2 linked regions of the Sediminicoccus sp. KRV36 genome follow. The protein of the gene in region 1 binds, or shares a complex with, the protein of each later gene. Links are inferred from orthologs where the notes say so. Each region holds a gene or a part of one and is shown in the gene's direction. Other genes may lie near its edges.

Region 1 (6,294 bases):
CGGTATGGGAGACACCACCACACTCGATGTTCGCGGCATGACCTGCCCGCTGCCTGTGCTCAAGGCCAATAAGGCGCTGCGCGCCATGGCGCCCGGCGCCACGCTCGCCGTGCTGGCCACCGACCCCGCCGCCGTGAAGGATTTCCATGCCTATGCGCAGGAAACCGGCCATGAACTCCTGGCCTGGGCCGAGGAAGATGACGCCTTCCGCTTCATCCTGCGCCGGCGGGCCGAGGCATGAGCGTGCTGCTGCTCACCCACCGCGATTGCCTGGCGCATGAGATGGGTGAGGGCCATCCGGAATCCCCGGACCGGCTGCGCGCCGTGCTCCAGGCGCTGGACAGCGAGGAATTCGCCGAGCTGATCCGCGACCAGCCGGAAGAAGCCACGGAGGAGCAGCTGACGCGCGCCCATCCGGCCGATTATGTGGCCGCCATCCTGGGCGTGCGCCCGGCGCCGGGCGAATACATGGCCCTGGATGCCGATACCATCATGTGCGCGGGCAGCGCCCGGGCCGCGCTGCTGGCGGCCGGGGCGGCGGTGCGCGCGGTGGATGAGGTCTGCGAGGGCAAGGTACGCCGCGCCTTCTGCGCCACCCGCCCGCCCGGCCACCACGCCGAGCGGCGCCGCCCGATGGGATTCTGCCTCTTCGCCAATGCCGTGATCGCGGCCCGCCACGCCCAGGCCGCCCATGGCCTGGCCCGCGTGGCCATCTGCGATTTTGACGTGCATCACGGCAATGGCAGCCAGGACTGCACCGAGGCGGACCCCACCATCCTCTTTGCCTCCAGCCACCAGATGCCGCTTTACCCCGGCACGGGTGCCGCTTCCGAGACGGGGGTCGGCAATATCCACAATGCGCCCCTGCCGCCTGGTGCCTCCGGCATGGAGTTTCGCGCGGCCTGGGCAGAGGCCCTGCTTCCAGCGATCGAGGCCTTCGCCCCTGATCTCATCGTCATCTCGGCCGGTTTTGACGCCCATGCACGGGATCCGCTGGCCCAGCTGCGCCTGACGGAGGCGGATTTCAGCTGGCTTTCCATGGAGTTGTGCGCCCTGGCCGACCGCGTTTGCGCGGGCCGGGTGGTCAGTCTGCTGGAGGGGGGCTATGATTTGCAGGCGCTGGCAAGCTCCTCCGCCGCGCATGTTCGCGCCCTAATGCGAAGTTGAGCGGAATGCGACGGTTGTGTTACCTCGAAAACTTCGGTTTGCTGCGCATCTGTCGGGGCGGGCGGATCAAAACCGGCGTCCCCAACAATGAGGGCCCTGGGAAACAGGGGCCACAGGTTACCAAGGTCGGGCATCATTAAGGGAGCGAGCAATGTCAGTTCACCATGCATCGAAGCCCGCGGAGCACATGGGCGGCGAGGTGCTGGATTTGTCCTTCGAGGAGGCGCTGAGCCAGCTTGAGGGAATCGTAAAGTCGCTGGAAGGTGGGCGCAGCACATTGGCCCAGGCGATTTCGGAGTATGAACGAGGCACCGCGCTGCGCCGCTATTGCGAGACGAAGCTTGCGGAAGCCGAGGCAAAGGTGCAGGCCGTCGTCGAAGGCGGGCTGGGCCTGACCCTGAAGGATGTGGAATAGGATTACGGAGCCGAATGGATATGGTCACCGGCGGGGCTTCCGCCGCCTCACTCGCGGCCGCCTTGACCGAGGCCGCCCAGGATATTGATTCGGCGCTGGATCAGCTTCTCCCGATGGTCGAGGGCGATGAGGCGCGGCTATTCGATGCCATGCGCTATTCGACCATCGGCGGGGGCAAGCGCATGCGCGGCTTCCTGGTGCTGGAAGGGGCGAGGCAGTTCGGCGTCTCGCGCAGTGCGGCACTTCGCGTCGCCTGCGCGATCGAGATGATGCACGCCTATAGCCTGATCCATGACGATCTGCCGGCCATGGACAATGACGACCTTCGGCGCGGCAAGCCCACCAGCCACAAGCAATTCGACGAAGCGACGGCCATCCTCGCCGGCGATGCCTTGCAATGCCACGCCTTCACCGTGCTGGCCGATGACGCGACCCATCCGGACCCCGCCGTGCGGATCGAGCTGGTGCGCATGCTGGCCCGCGCCGCCGGCCCGCGCGGCATGTGCGGCGGCCAGATGCTGGACATCATGGCCGAGCAGGCGACGACGCCCCTGGAAGAGCCCGCCATTGGCCGGCTGCAATTGCTCAAGACCGGCAAGCTGATCGAATTCTCGGCCGAGGCGGGTGCCGTGCTGGGCAAGGCCGCATCCTCGCAGCGCCATGCGCTGGCGGCCTATGGGCGCGATCTGGGGGCCGCCTTCCAGATCGCCGATGACCTGCTGGACGCGACCGCCAGCACGGAGACCATGGGCAAGGCGACCGCCAAGGATGCCGAGGCGGGCAAGGCCACGCTGGTGGGGCTGCTCGGCATCGAGCGTTCCCGCATGCAGGCCGAGCGCCTGGTGGCGCAGGCGCGGGACCATGTGGAAATGTTTGGCGACCGCGCGGATTTGTTGCGCGCCATGGCCGATTACGTGATTGAGCGGAGAAACTAGATGCAAGACCGCCCTGCAACCCCGCTGCTGGACCGGGTGCGCGTCCCCGCGGATATGCGCAATCTCTCCGCCGACCAGCTGCGCCAGCTGGCCGACGAATTGCGGGCCGAAACCATCAGCGCCGTCTCCGTGACCGGCGGGCATCTGGGCTCCTCGCTCGGCGTGGTTGAACTCACCGTGGCGATTCACGCCATCTTCGACACGCCGCATGACCGGCTGATCTGGGATGTGGGGCATCAGTGCTATCCGCATAAGATCCTGACCGCGCGGCGGGACCGGATCCGCACGCTGCGCCAGGGCGGCGGGCTTTCGGGCTTCACCAAGCGCAGCGAGAGCGAATACGACCCCTTCGGTGCCGCCCATTCCAGCACCAGCATTTCGGCCGGCCTCGGCATGGCAGTGGCGAGCGCGCTGCAGGGCACGCCGCGCAACGTCATCGCGGTGATCGGCGATGGCTCCATGTCGGCCGGCATGGCCTATGAGGCGATGAACAATGCGGGGGCCGAGAAGGCCAACCTCATCGTCATCCTGAACGACAATGACATGTCCATCGCACCCCCCGTGGGCGCGATGTCCGCCTATCTCAGCCGCACGATTTCCTCACGGCCCTTCCTGTCGGTGCGAGATTTCGTCGCCAAGCTCGCGAAGAATTTCCCGGGCCCGATCGAGCGTGCGGCCAAGCGCGCCGATGAATATGCGCGCGGCCTGCTGACCGGCGGCACCCTCTTTGAGGAGATGGGCTTCTACTACGTCGGCCCGATTGACGGCCACAACATGGACCACCTGCTGCCCGTGCTGCGCAACCTGCGCGACACCGAGCACAAGGGCCCCTTCCTAGTCCATGCCGTCACGCAGAAGGGCAAGGGCTATGCCCCCGCCGAAACCAGCGGCGACAAGTATCACGGCGTGCAGAAGTTCAACGTCATCACCGGCGAGCAGCAAAAGGCGCCGCCCGGCCCGCCCGTCTATCAGAAGGTCTTCGCCCAGGCCCTGATCGCCGAGGCCGAGGTGGATGAGCGCATCGTGGCCGTGAATGCGGCCATGCCCTCCGGCACCAGCCTCGACATGTTCGCCAAGCGCTTCCCGGATCGCTGCTTCGATGTCGGCATCGCCGAGCAGCACGCCGTCACCTTCGCCGCCGGCATGGCGACCGAGGGGATGAAGCCCTTCTGCGCCATCTATTCAACCTTCCTGCAGCGCGGCTACGATCAGGTGGTGCATGACGTGGCCTTGCAGGGCCTGCCCGTGCGCTTCGCCATGGACCGCGCCGGCCTTGTGGGTGCCGATGGCGCCACGCATGCGGGCAGCTTCGATATCGCCTATCTCGGTTGCCTGCCCGGCTTCACGCTGATGGCGGCCAGCTGCGAGGTGGAGCTGGCCCACATGATCGCCACCATGGCGCAGATCGAGGACGGCCCCTCGGGCGTCCGCTATCCGCGCGGCGAGGGCTTCGCGCTCGAGCCCCTGCCCGCGCGCGGCACGCCACTGGCGATCGGCCGCGGACGCATCCTGCGTGAGGGCAGCAAGATCGCCATCCTCAGCTATGGCGCGCGCTTGCAGGAATGCCTGAAGGCGGCGGATGAGCTGGCCAGTTTCGGCCTTTCCACCACCGTGGCCGATGCGCGCTTCGCCAAGCCGCTGGACACCGCGCTGGTCGAGCAGCTGGCACGGCACCATGAGGTGCTGATCACCATCGAGGAAGGCAGCCTGAACGGCTTTGGCGGCCTGGTGATGCACCATCTGGCGCTGCGCGGCCTGCTGGATCACGGGCTGAAATTCCGCCCGATGACGCTGCCCGATATCTGGATCGATCACGAAAATCCCAGGAAGCAATACGACCAGGCCGGGCTGAACGCGCCGCAGATCACCGCGATGGCGCTGGCGGCACTGGGCAAGGACGCGCTGGCGGAGCCGGCGCGCGCCTGAGCCGGCCATGACCGGCAAGCTGCGCGCCGACCTCGCACTGGTCGAGCGCGGGCTGGCGGAATCCCGCACCCGCGCCCAGGCCTACATCATGGCGGGCCTGGTCTATTCGGGCGAAACGCGGATCAACAAGCCCGGCGAGATCATCGCCGAGGGCCGGGCGCTGGAACTGCGCGGGCAGGATCACCCCTGGGTCTCGCGCGGGGGCGTGAAGCTCGCGCATGGCATTGCGCATTTCGGCCTCTCGCCCGAGGGGCGGGTATGCCTGGATCTCGGCGCTTCCACGGGCGGCTTCACGGATGTGCTGCTGCATCACGGTGCCGCGCATGTGCATGCCGTGGATGTGGGGCATGGGCAGCTCGCCTGGAAGCTGCGGCATGATCCGCGCGTGACGGTGATGGAGCGCGTGAATGCCCGCCACATCAAGCCGGGCGACGTCCCTCCCCTCGATGTGCTGGTCTGTGACGCGAGCTTTATCGGCCTGCGCGTCGTGCTGCCCGCCTGCCTCGCGCTGTGCAAGCCGGGCGCCTGGGCCATCGCGCTCATCAAGCCGCAATTCGAGGTTGGCCCGGCCATCGCCAAGGGCGGCGTGGTGCGCGATGCGGCGGTGCATGAACGCGTCTGCGCCGAGATGGCCGAATGGTGGGCCGCCCTGCCCGACTGGCGCGTCCTGGGCGTGGAGCCAAGCCCGTTGCTGGGCCCCGAGGGCAATCGCGAATTCCTCATCGGCGCCGTGCGGGACTGATCTGCGCAACCGCGCAAAACCCCGCTAACCTTCGCCCATGCGAGACACCTGGACCATCGCCATCCATGGCGGCGCCGGCACCATCCGGCGCGATGAACTCACCCCGGACAAGGAGGCCGCCTTCCGCGCGGCTCTGCACGCCGCCCTGCAGGCGGGTGGCGCCATCCTCGATGCGGGCGGCAGCGCCGAGGCCGCCGTAATCGCCGCCGCGATGAGCCTGGAGGATTGCCCCCTCTTCAACGCCGGGCATGGCAGCACCTTCACGGCGGCGGGCAGCATCGAGATGGATGCGGCGCTGATGACCAGCACCGCCCGGGCCGGCGCCGTGACGGGCGCCACGCGCATCCGCAACCCCATCCTGGCCGCGCAGGCGGTGATGCGCGCCACACCTCATCTGCTGCTGGCGGGCCAGGCGGCGGATGATTTCGCGGCAAGCCAGGGGCTTGCTCTCGAAGCACCGGCCTATTTCGAGACGGAGCATCGCCGCCAGCAACTCCTGGCCGCGCAGGCGGCGCAGACGGTCTCACTCGATCATGACCTGCCCGCGAAGATGGGCACGATCGGCGCCGTCGCGCGCGACCGCAACGGCATGCTGGCCGCCGCGACCTCGACCGGCGGCATGACCAACAAGCGCGCCGGGCGCGTGGGCGATACGCCGATCCTGGGAGCCGGCACCTGGGCCGATTCGCATGTGGCCGTTTCCTGCACCGGGACGGGTGAGGCCTTCATGCGCTGCGCCGCCGCGCATGAAATCGCGGCACTGATGCGCCTGGCCGGCAAATCCCTGGCCGAGGCTACCGCCGAAGTGGCGCTGATCCGCGTGCCTGAAGCGGGCGGGCGCGGCGGCTTGATCGCCGTGGACGCCGAGGGCGAGGTGGCGCTGCCCTTCGGCACGGAGGGGATGTATCGCGGGTGGTGGCGGGCGGGCGCCACGCCACACACCGCGATCCATCAGGAGCAGAACTCGCCGCGCGAGTGACGCACCGCTTCGGCGAAGCCGCCTGCGCGGATCATGCCCGGCGAGGAGAATGATTCACCGCTTCGGCGAAGCCGCCTTCACGGATCATGCTCTGTGCGTCAGCTGTTGTTCTCGACGCGAATGCTCCAGT
Region 2 (6,143 bases), 460 kb from region 1 along the record:
CGTGCCTCGCCCTCGGCCAGTGAGGGGTGAATGACGCGCGTGACCTTGGGGTGGCTGGCCAGATAGGCCGCGACGCGGATCGCATTGCTGCAATGCCGCTCCATCCGCAGCGGCAGCGTCTCCAGCCCTTGCAGGAACATGAAGGCGTTGAAGGGCGCCATGGGGGCGCCGATGTCGCGCAGCAGGCAGGTGCGCATCCGCAGGATATAGGCGATGGGCCCCAGCGGCTTGGCCGCCTGCGACCACACGGCGCCGTGATAGCTGGGGTCCGGCTTGTTGAGCGTGGGGAAGCGATCACCCCCCGCTTCCCAGTCGAAATTGCCGCCATCCACGACGATGCCGCCGATGGAGGTGCCATGCCCGCCGATCCACTTGGTGGTGGAGTGCATGACGATGGCCGCGCCATGCTGGAAGGGGCGGCACAGGATGGGGGCGGCGGTGTTGTCCATGATGAGCGGCACGCCGAGCCGGCGCCCGATGGCCGCGACCTCGGCGATGGGAAACACCTGCAGCTTCGGGTTGGGCAGCGTCTCGGCATAGTAGCAGCGGGTGCGCGCATCGGTGGCGCGGGCAAAGGCTTCGGGGTCGGCCGGGTCCACGAAACGGACCTCGATGCCGAATTGCTTCAGCGTGTTCGCGAACAGGTTGTAGGTGCCGCCGTAGAGGTCGGTGCTGCTGACGATGTTGTCGCCCACCTCGCAGAGGTTCATCACGCAGAAGCTGGTCGCCGCCTGGCCCGAACCCACGGCGAGTGCCGCGGCCCCGCCTTCCAGCTGCGCGATGCGCGTCTCCAGCGCGTCGCAGGTCGGGTTCATGATGCGGGTGTAGATGTTGCCCAACTCCGCCAGCCCGAACAGCCGCGCGGCATGGCCGGTATCCTGGAATTGGAAGCTGGTGGTCTGATGGATCGGCACCGCGACGGAGCCGGTATTCGGGTCCGCGCGATGGCTGCCGCCATGCAGGGCGATGGTCTCTGGATTGGTGTAGGTCATGCTGGCTTCCCTCGCTTTGCGAGGGAGCGTGCCATCACTCGCCCGGCGTTGGAAGGGCGCGCCAGGCGATGTCGCTCCGGCAGAAGCCCTCCGGCCAATCCACCAGGGCCACGGCGGCATAGGCGGCGGCCCGCGCCTCGGCGAGGGTGGCGCCCGTGGCGCCGATGCCCAGCACCCGGCCTCCATGGGCCACCAGCCGCCCGGCCTCATCCTGCGCCGTGCCGGCGTGGAAGATCTGCACGCCCGGGACCTGGGCCGCGGCTTCCAGCCCGCGGATTTCGGTGCCCCGCAGCGGCGTGCCGGGATAGCCCCGCGCCGCCATGACGACGAGCAGGCTGGCCAGCTTCTCCCAGCGCAGCTCGAAATCCCGCAAGCCGCCCTGGGCCGCGGCCAGCAGGGCGGGCAGCAGATCGCTGCGCAGGCGCAGCATCAGCGCCTGGCATTCCGGATCACCGAAGCGGACGTTGAATTCCAGCAGCTTCGGGCCTTCGGCCGTCAGCATCAGCCCGGCAAAGAGCACGCCCTGGAAGGGCGTCCCGCGCCGCGCCAACTCGGCCAGCACGGGGTTGATGCACTCGGCCATCACCTGCGCCTGCAAGGCTGGCGTGAAGGCGGGCGGCGGGGAATAGGCGCCCATGCCGCCGGTATTCGGGCCGGTATCGCCATCCCCCACGCGCTTGTGGTCCTGCGCCGCACCCAGCGGGATGGCATGCGTGCCGTCACACAGCGCGAAGAAGCTGATTTCTTCGCCGATCAGGCATTCCTCGATGACCAGGATGCGGCCGGCCTCGCCATGGATGCCGGCTTCCATCATTTCGGCCACGGCTTCCTCGGCCTCGGCCAAATTGAATGCCACCACCACACCCTTGCCGGCGGCCAGGCCGTCGGCCTTCACCACGATGGGCGCGCCTTGTTCGCGCAGATAGGCGCGGGCGGCATCCGGGTCCGTGAAGCGGCCATGCGCCGCGGTGGGGGCCCCCGCGGCATTGGCAATGTCCTTGAAGAAGCTCTTGCTGCCCTCGAGTCGCGCCGCCGCCGCGCGGGGCCCGAAGCACAGCAGCCCCGCTTCGGCGCAGGCATCGGCCAGCCCCAGCGTCAGCGGCGCTTCCGGCCCGACGACCACGAGATCCATCGCCTCGGCCTTGGCGAAGGCGACCAGTGCGGGGATATCCTCGGCCCCGATGGCCACGCATTCCGCCACTTCGGCGATGCCGGGATTACCCGGCGCGCACCACAGGCGGGTGAGCAAAGGCGAGGCCGCGATGGCCCAGCACAGCGCGTGTTCGCGCCCGCCGCCGCCCACAACAAGAATCTTCATTCGATGACTGCCTCCGCAAAGCCAAAATCCGCCCCTATAAGTCATGCATGGACGGGATCGGTGCCAATGTTCCGGAGTACGGTGTGGGCGAGTTGGCGGGAGCCATCAAGCGCACGCTGGAAGGCGCCTTTTCCCGCGTGCGCGTCCGCGGCGAGCTGACCGAGGTCAAACCCTACGCCTCCGGCCATATCTACCTCTCGCTCAAGGAGGAGAATGCCAAGATCGAAGCGGTGATCTGGAAGGGCACCGTCTCCCGCGTCGGCCTGCGCCCCGAGAACGGCATGGAAGTGGTGGCGACGGGCCGCCTCTCCACCTATGCCGACCGCTCCAAATACCAGCTGGTGATCGAGAAGCTGGAATATGCGGGCGCTGGTGCGATGCTGGCGCGGATCGAGGCGCTGAAGGCGGCCCTGCTCAAGGAGGGGCTGTTCGATACCGAGCGCAAGCGCGCCTTGCCGCTGCTGCCCCGCGTCATCGGCGTGGTGACCAGCCCGCAGGGTGCGGTGCTGCAGGATATCCGAACCACGCTGGCACGGCGCTTTCCGCGCCATGTGATCCTCTGGCCCGTGCCGGTGCAGGGGGAGGGGGCGGCGGAGAAAATCGCCGCTGCGATTCGCGGTTTCTCCGAATTGCCGCCGGGCGGCGCGATTCCGCGCCCCGATGTGATCATCGTCGCGCGCGGCGGTGGCTCGCTGGAGGATCTGATGGCCTTCAACGAGGAGGTGGTGGTCCGTGCCGCCGCCGCCTCGACCATTCCGCTGATCTCGGCCGTGGGGCATGAGACGGACACCACGCTGATTGATTTCGCGAGTGACCGCCGCGCGCCCACCCCCACCGCCGCCGCCGAGCTGGCCGTTCCCGCGCGGGTGGAGCTGGCGGCTGATCTGGCGCAGCGCGCGGCGCGGATGGACAACCGCATCACCGCCCGCCTGCGCGAGGCGCGGCTGCATCTGACGCGCGCCGAGGCCGGCCTGCCCGACCTGCCGGCCCTGGTGAACCTGCTCCGCCAACGGCTGGATGACCGCGCCGAGCGGCTGCGGGCGGCCCTGCCGGGCTTTGTCGTGGCCAAGCGGGCCGAATTGACGCGGCTCGGCGCCGGCTTGCGCCACCCGCGGGAGGCCATCGCCGCCGGCACCCACGCGCTGCAATCGCTGGATCAGCGGCTGCGGGCCGCCTGGGCGCGGGCCTCCGCGCGGCGCCTGGCGGCCCCGGCGCTGGCGCGGCTCTCCGCCGGCCCCGTGCTGGCGCTGATCCGTGAGCAGGCGGCGCGGGTCGAGGGCCTCGCGGCCCGGCTGGAGGCTGTCAGCTACAATGCCGTGCTGGCGCGGGGTTTCGCGCTGGTGCAGGGCACGGATGGCACGGCCTTCTCATCCGCCGCGCAGGTCGCGGCGGGGGCCAGCCTGACGCTGACCTTCCAGGATGGCGTCGTGAAGGCGGTGGCGGCCGGCGGCAAGCCCAGGCAAGGCAGCCTGTTTTGAGGCGCCGCGCCGCCCTTGCCCTGCCGGCCCTGCTGCTGGCGCGGCCAGCGGCGGCGGTGGAATGGCGCGGCACGCCGGCGCAAGGGACGCTGCTGATCGGCCAGGGCGCCCAGGGCGCGCGGATCACGCTGGATGGCCAGCCCGTACGCGTCTCGCCCGAGGGGTTCTTCGTGCTCGGCTTTGGCCGCGATCACGGGCCGCAGGCGGTGCTGAGCGTGAACGGGGTGGCGCGCAGCATCGCCGTCGCGCGCCGGGAATGGGATGTGCAGCACATCACGGGCCTGCCGCCCGCCCAGGTCACGCCCGATGCCGCCGCACTGGAGCGGATCAGGCTGGAGCGGGAGCGGCTGAATGCCGTGCGCGGCGTCGATTCGTCTCGAGTGGATTTCGCCGGTGGCCTGGCCTGGCCGGCGCGCGGGCGCATCAGCGGGGTATTCGGCAGCCAGCGCGTCTTGAACGGCCAACCGCGCCAGCCGCATTTCGGCCTGGATGTGGCGGGGCCGGTGGGCACGCCCATCCTGGCGGCGGCGGCCGGAAAGGTCACGCTGGCGGCCGATTTCCACTTCTTCGGCAAGCTGATCGTGCTGGATCACGGCCATGGGGTGAACACGCTCTATGCCCATCTTTCCGCCATGGATGTGCGCGAAGGTGATGAGGTTCGCCAAGGTGGCCGCCTGGGGGCCATGGGTGCGACGGGCCGCGTGACCGGCCCGCATCTGCATTTCAGCCTGGGTTGGTACCGGCTTTGGTTGGACCCCCAGCCGCTTCTTGCGGCCTGAGATCCGATTTTATTACCAATTTTTTAGCCCTGGGCGCTACCTTCTCGTTCAGCTTCGGTTTATCTAGCGAAGTAACAGGTGGTTCCGGCGGGTGGTGTTTCAGCTCTCCTTCTTCCTCAGCGTGTCGGAAAGTTCAGGGCATTCATGAACGTGATTCACCACGAGGCCCCCAAGGCCGATTCGCCGGCCGGGACCTCCGCCGCGGCCGAGGTGACGGAGCCGCCGGCGCGCAAACCTTGGCTCTGGTTGGGGCTGGCCGCGGCCGTCGCGGCCGGGGGCTATGTCTATCTCAATCGGGCCGATACCACGCCGCCGCCGCCGCCCACTGTTGAGCGCCTTCCGGTCGGCGAATTCCGCCTGAATGACAATGAAATGCGCGCCCTGCGGATCGAGCCCGTGGTGATGCGCGAATTCCGCCCCGAGCGCCTGGCCGAGGGGCGCATCGCCTATAATGACGATCGCTCGACGCCGATGCTCGCTCCCTTCACGGGCCGCGTGATCCGCGCCTTCGCCCGCGTGGGTGATCGTGTCGAGGCCGGCGCACCGCTTTATGAGGTGGAGACGCCGGACGTCACCACCGCCGCCAATGAACTCCTGGCCGCGCTGGACAATGTGCAGAAGACCCGCGTGGCGCTGGAGCAGGCGCGGCGCGAGGAGGCCCGCCAGCAATCGCTGTTTTCCGCCCGCGCCGCCTCACAGCGCGATGTCGAGCAGGCGCGCGCCGCCGCCAATGCCGCCGATGCCGATGCCCGCAGCGCCGTGGCCCAGGCCGAGGCGCAGCGCGACCGGTTGCGCGTGCTGGGCCGCACCGCCGAGCAGATCGCCGAGATCGAGCGCACGCGCCAGGTCAGCGGCATCATCACCGTGACGGCGCCCCTGGCCGGCACCATCACCCAGCGCCGCGTGGGGCCGGGCCAATGGGTTTCGGCCGGGCAGGGCGATCCGGTCTTCACCATCGCCGATCTCTCGACCATGTGGCTCGTCGCTGCCGTGCGGGAGCTGGATGTGCCGCTGATCCAGGTGGGCCAGACCGTGGAGGTGACCGTCGCCGCCTTGCCGGGCCGCGCCTTCCCCGCGCGTATCGTGCGCACCGCGGCCGGCCTTGACCCGGCCACCCGCCGCCTGACCGTGATGGCCGAGGTGCTGGACCCCGAAGGCGTGCTGCGCCCCGAGATGTTCGCGAATTTCCGCATTTCGGTCGGCGAGGCGCAGCAATCGCCGGCGGTGCCGGCCAGTGCCGTGATCTTCCGCGGTTCGGAGGCCAATGTGTGGGTGGCCCTGCCGGAGGGCCGCTTCATCATGCGCAAGATCACGCCCGGCATCCGCGCGGGTGACATGATTCAGGCGCGCGATGGTATTCAGGCCGGCGAGCGCCTCGTCACCGGCGGCGCCCTGTTCATTGACCGCGCCGCGCGGATTGATTGACGCCAATGGCTGAGAGACCGACTCACTGCCTCGTCGGCAAGCCGCCTCACCAGATCGGGCTGGCTTTCGCGAGGCCGCTTCACGGCTTCGGCGGCAAGCCGCCTCACCAGATCGGGCTGGCTTTCGCGAGGCCGATTCACTGCTTCGGCGG

The links.
Region 2: the proteins of xseB (region 1) and xseA are in contact, whole or in part, in a cryo-EM structure (PDB 8TXR), measured with the Escherichia coli proteins. The link is inferred for Sediminicoccus sp. KRV36 from one-to-one orthologs.

What each region holds. Positions count from the first base shown.
Region 1 is NZ_CP085081.1:2,282,120-2,288,413, reverse strand. Bases 14-2,968 are described here. They hold xseB (exodeoxyribonuclease VII small subunit), read left to right. Parts: upstream 14-1,354; coding sequence 1,355-1,582; downstream 1,583-2,968. Other genes in these bases: dxs (1-deoxy-D-xylulose-5-phosphate synthase), read left to right, coding at 2,518-2,968; LHU95_RS10565 (polyprenyl synthetase family protein), read left to right, coding at 1,597-2,517; LHU95_RS10575 (histone deacetylase family protein), read left to right, coding at 238-1,167; LHU95_RS10580 (sulfurtransferase TusA family protein), read left to right, coding at 14-241. Also shown: more of LHU95_RS10580, read left to right, coding at 5-13; more of dxs, read left to right, coding at 2,969-4,443; LHU95_RS10555 (TlyA family RNA methyltransferase), read left to right, coding at 4,451-5,185; LHU95_RS10550 (isoaspartyl peptidase/L-asparaginase), read left to right, coding at 5,223-6,164; LHU95_RS10545 (hypothetical protein), read right to left, coding at 6,263-6,294. UniProt on the Escherichia coli protein: Bidirectionally degrades single-stranded DNA into large acid-insoluble oligonucleotides, which are then degraded further into small acid-soluble oligonucleotides.
Region 2 is NZ_CP085081.1:2,740,755-2,746,897, reverse strand. Bases 1,769-4,572 are described here. They hold xseA (exodeoxyribonuclease VII large subunit), read left to right. Parts: upstream 1,769-2,357; coding sequence 2,358-3,788; downstream 3,789-4,572. Other genes in these bases: LHU95_RS12845 (M23 family metallopeptidase), read left to right, coding at 3,785-4,567; purD (phosphoribosylamine--glycine ligase), read right to left, coding at 1,769-2,310. Also shown: LHU95_RS12860 (PLP-dependent transferase), read right to left, coding at 1-992; more of purD, read right to left, coding at 1,027-1,768; LHU95_RS12840 (efflux RND transporter periplasmic adaptor subunit), read left to right, coding at 4,712-5,992. UniProt on the Escherichia coli protein: Bidirectionally degrades single-stranded DNA into large acid-insoluble oligonucleotides, which are then degraded further into small acid-soluble oligonucleotides.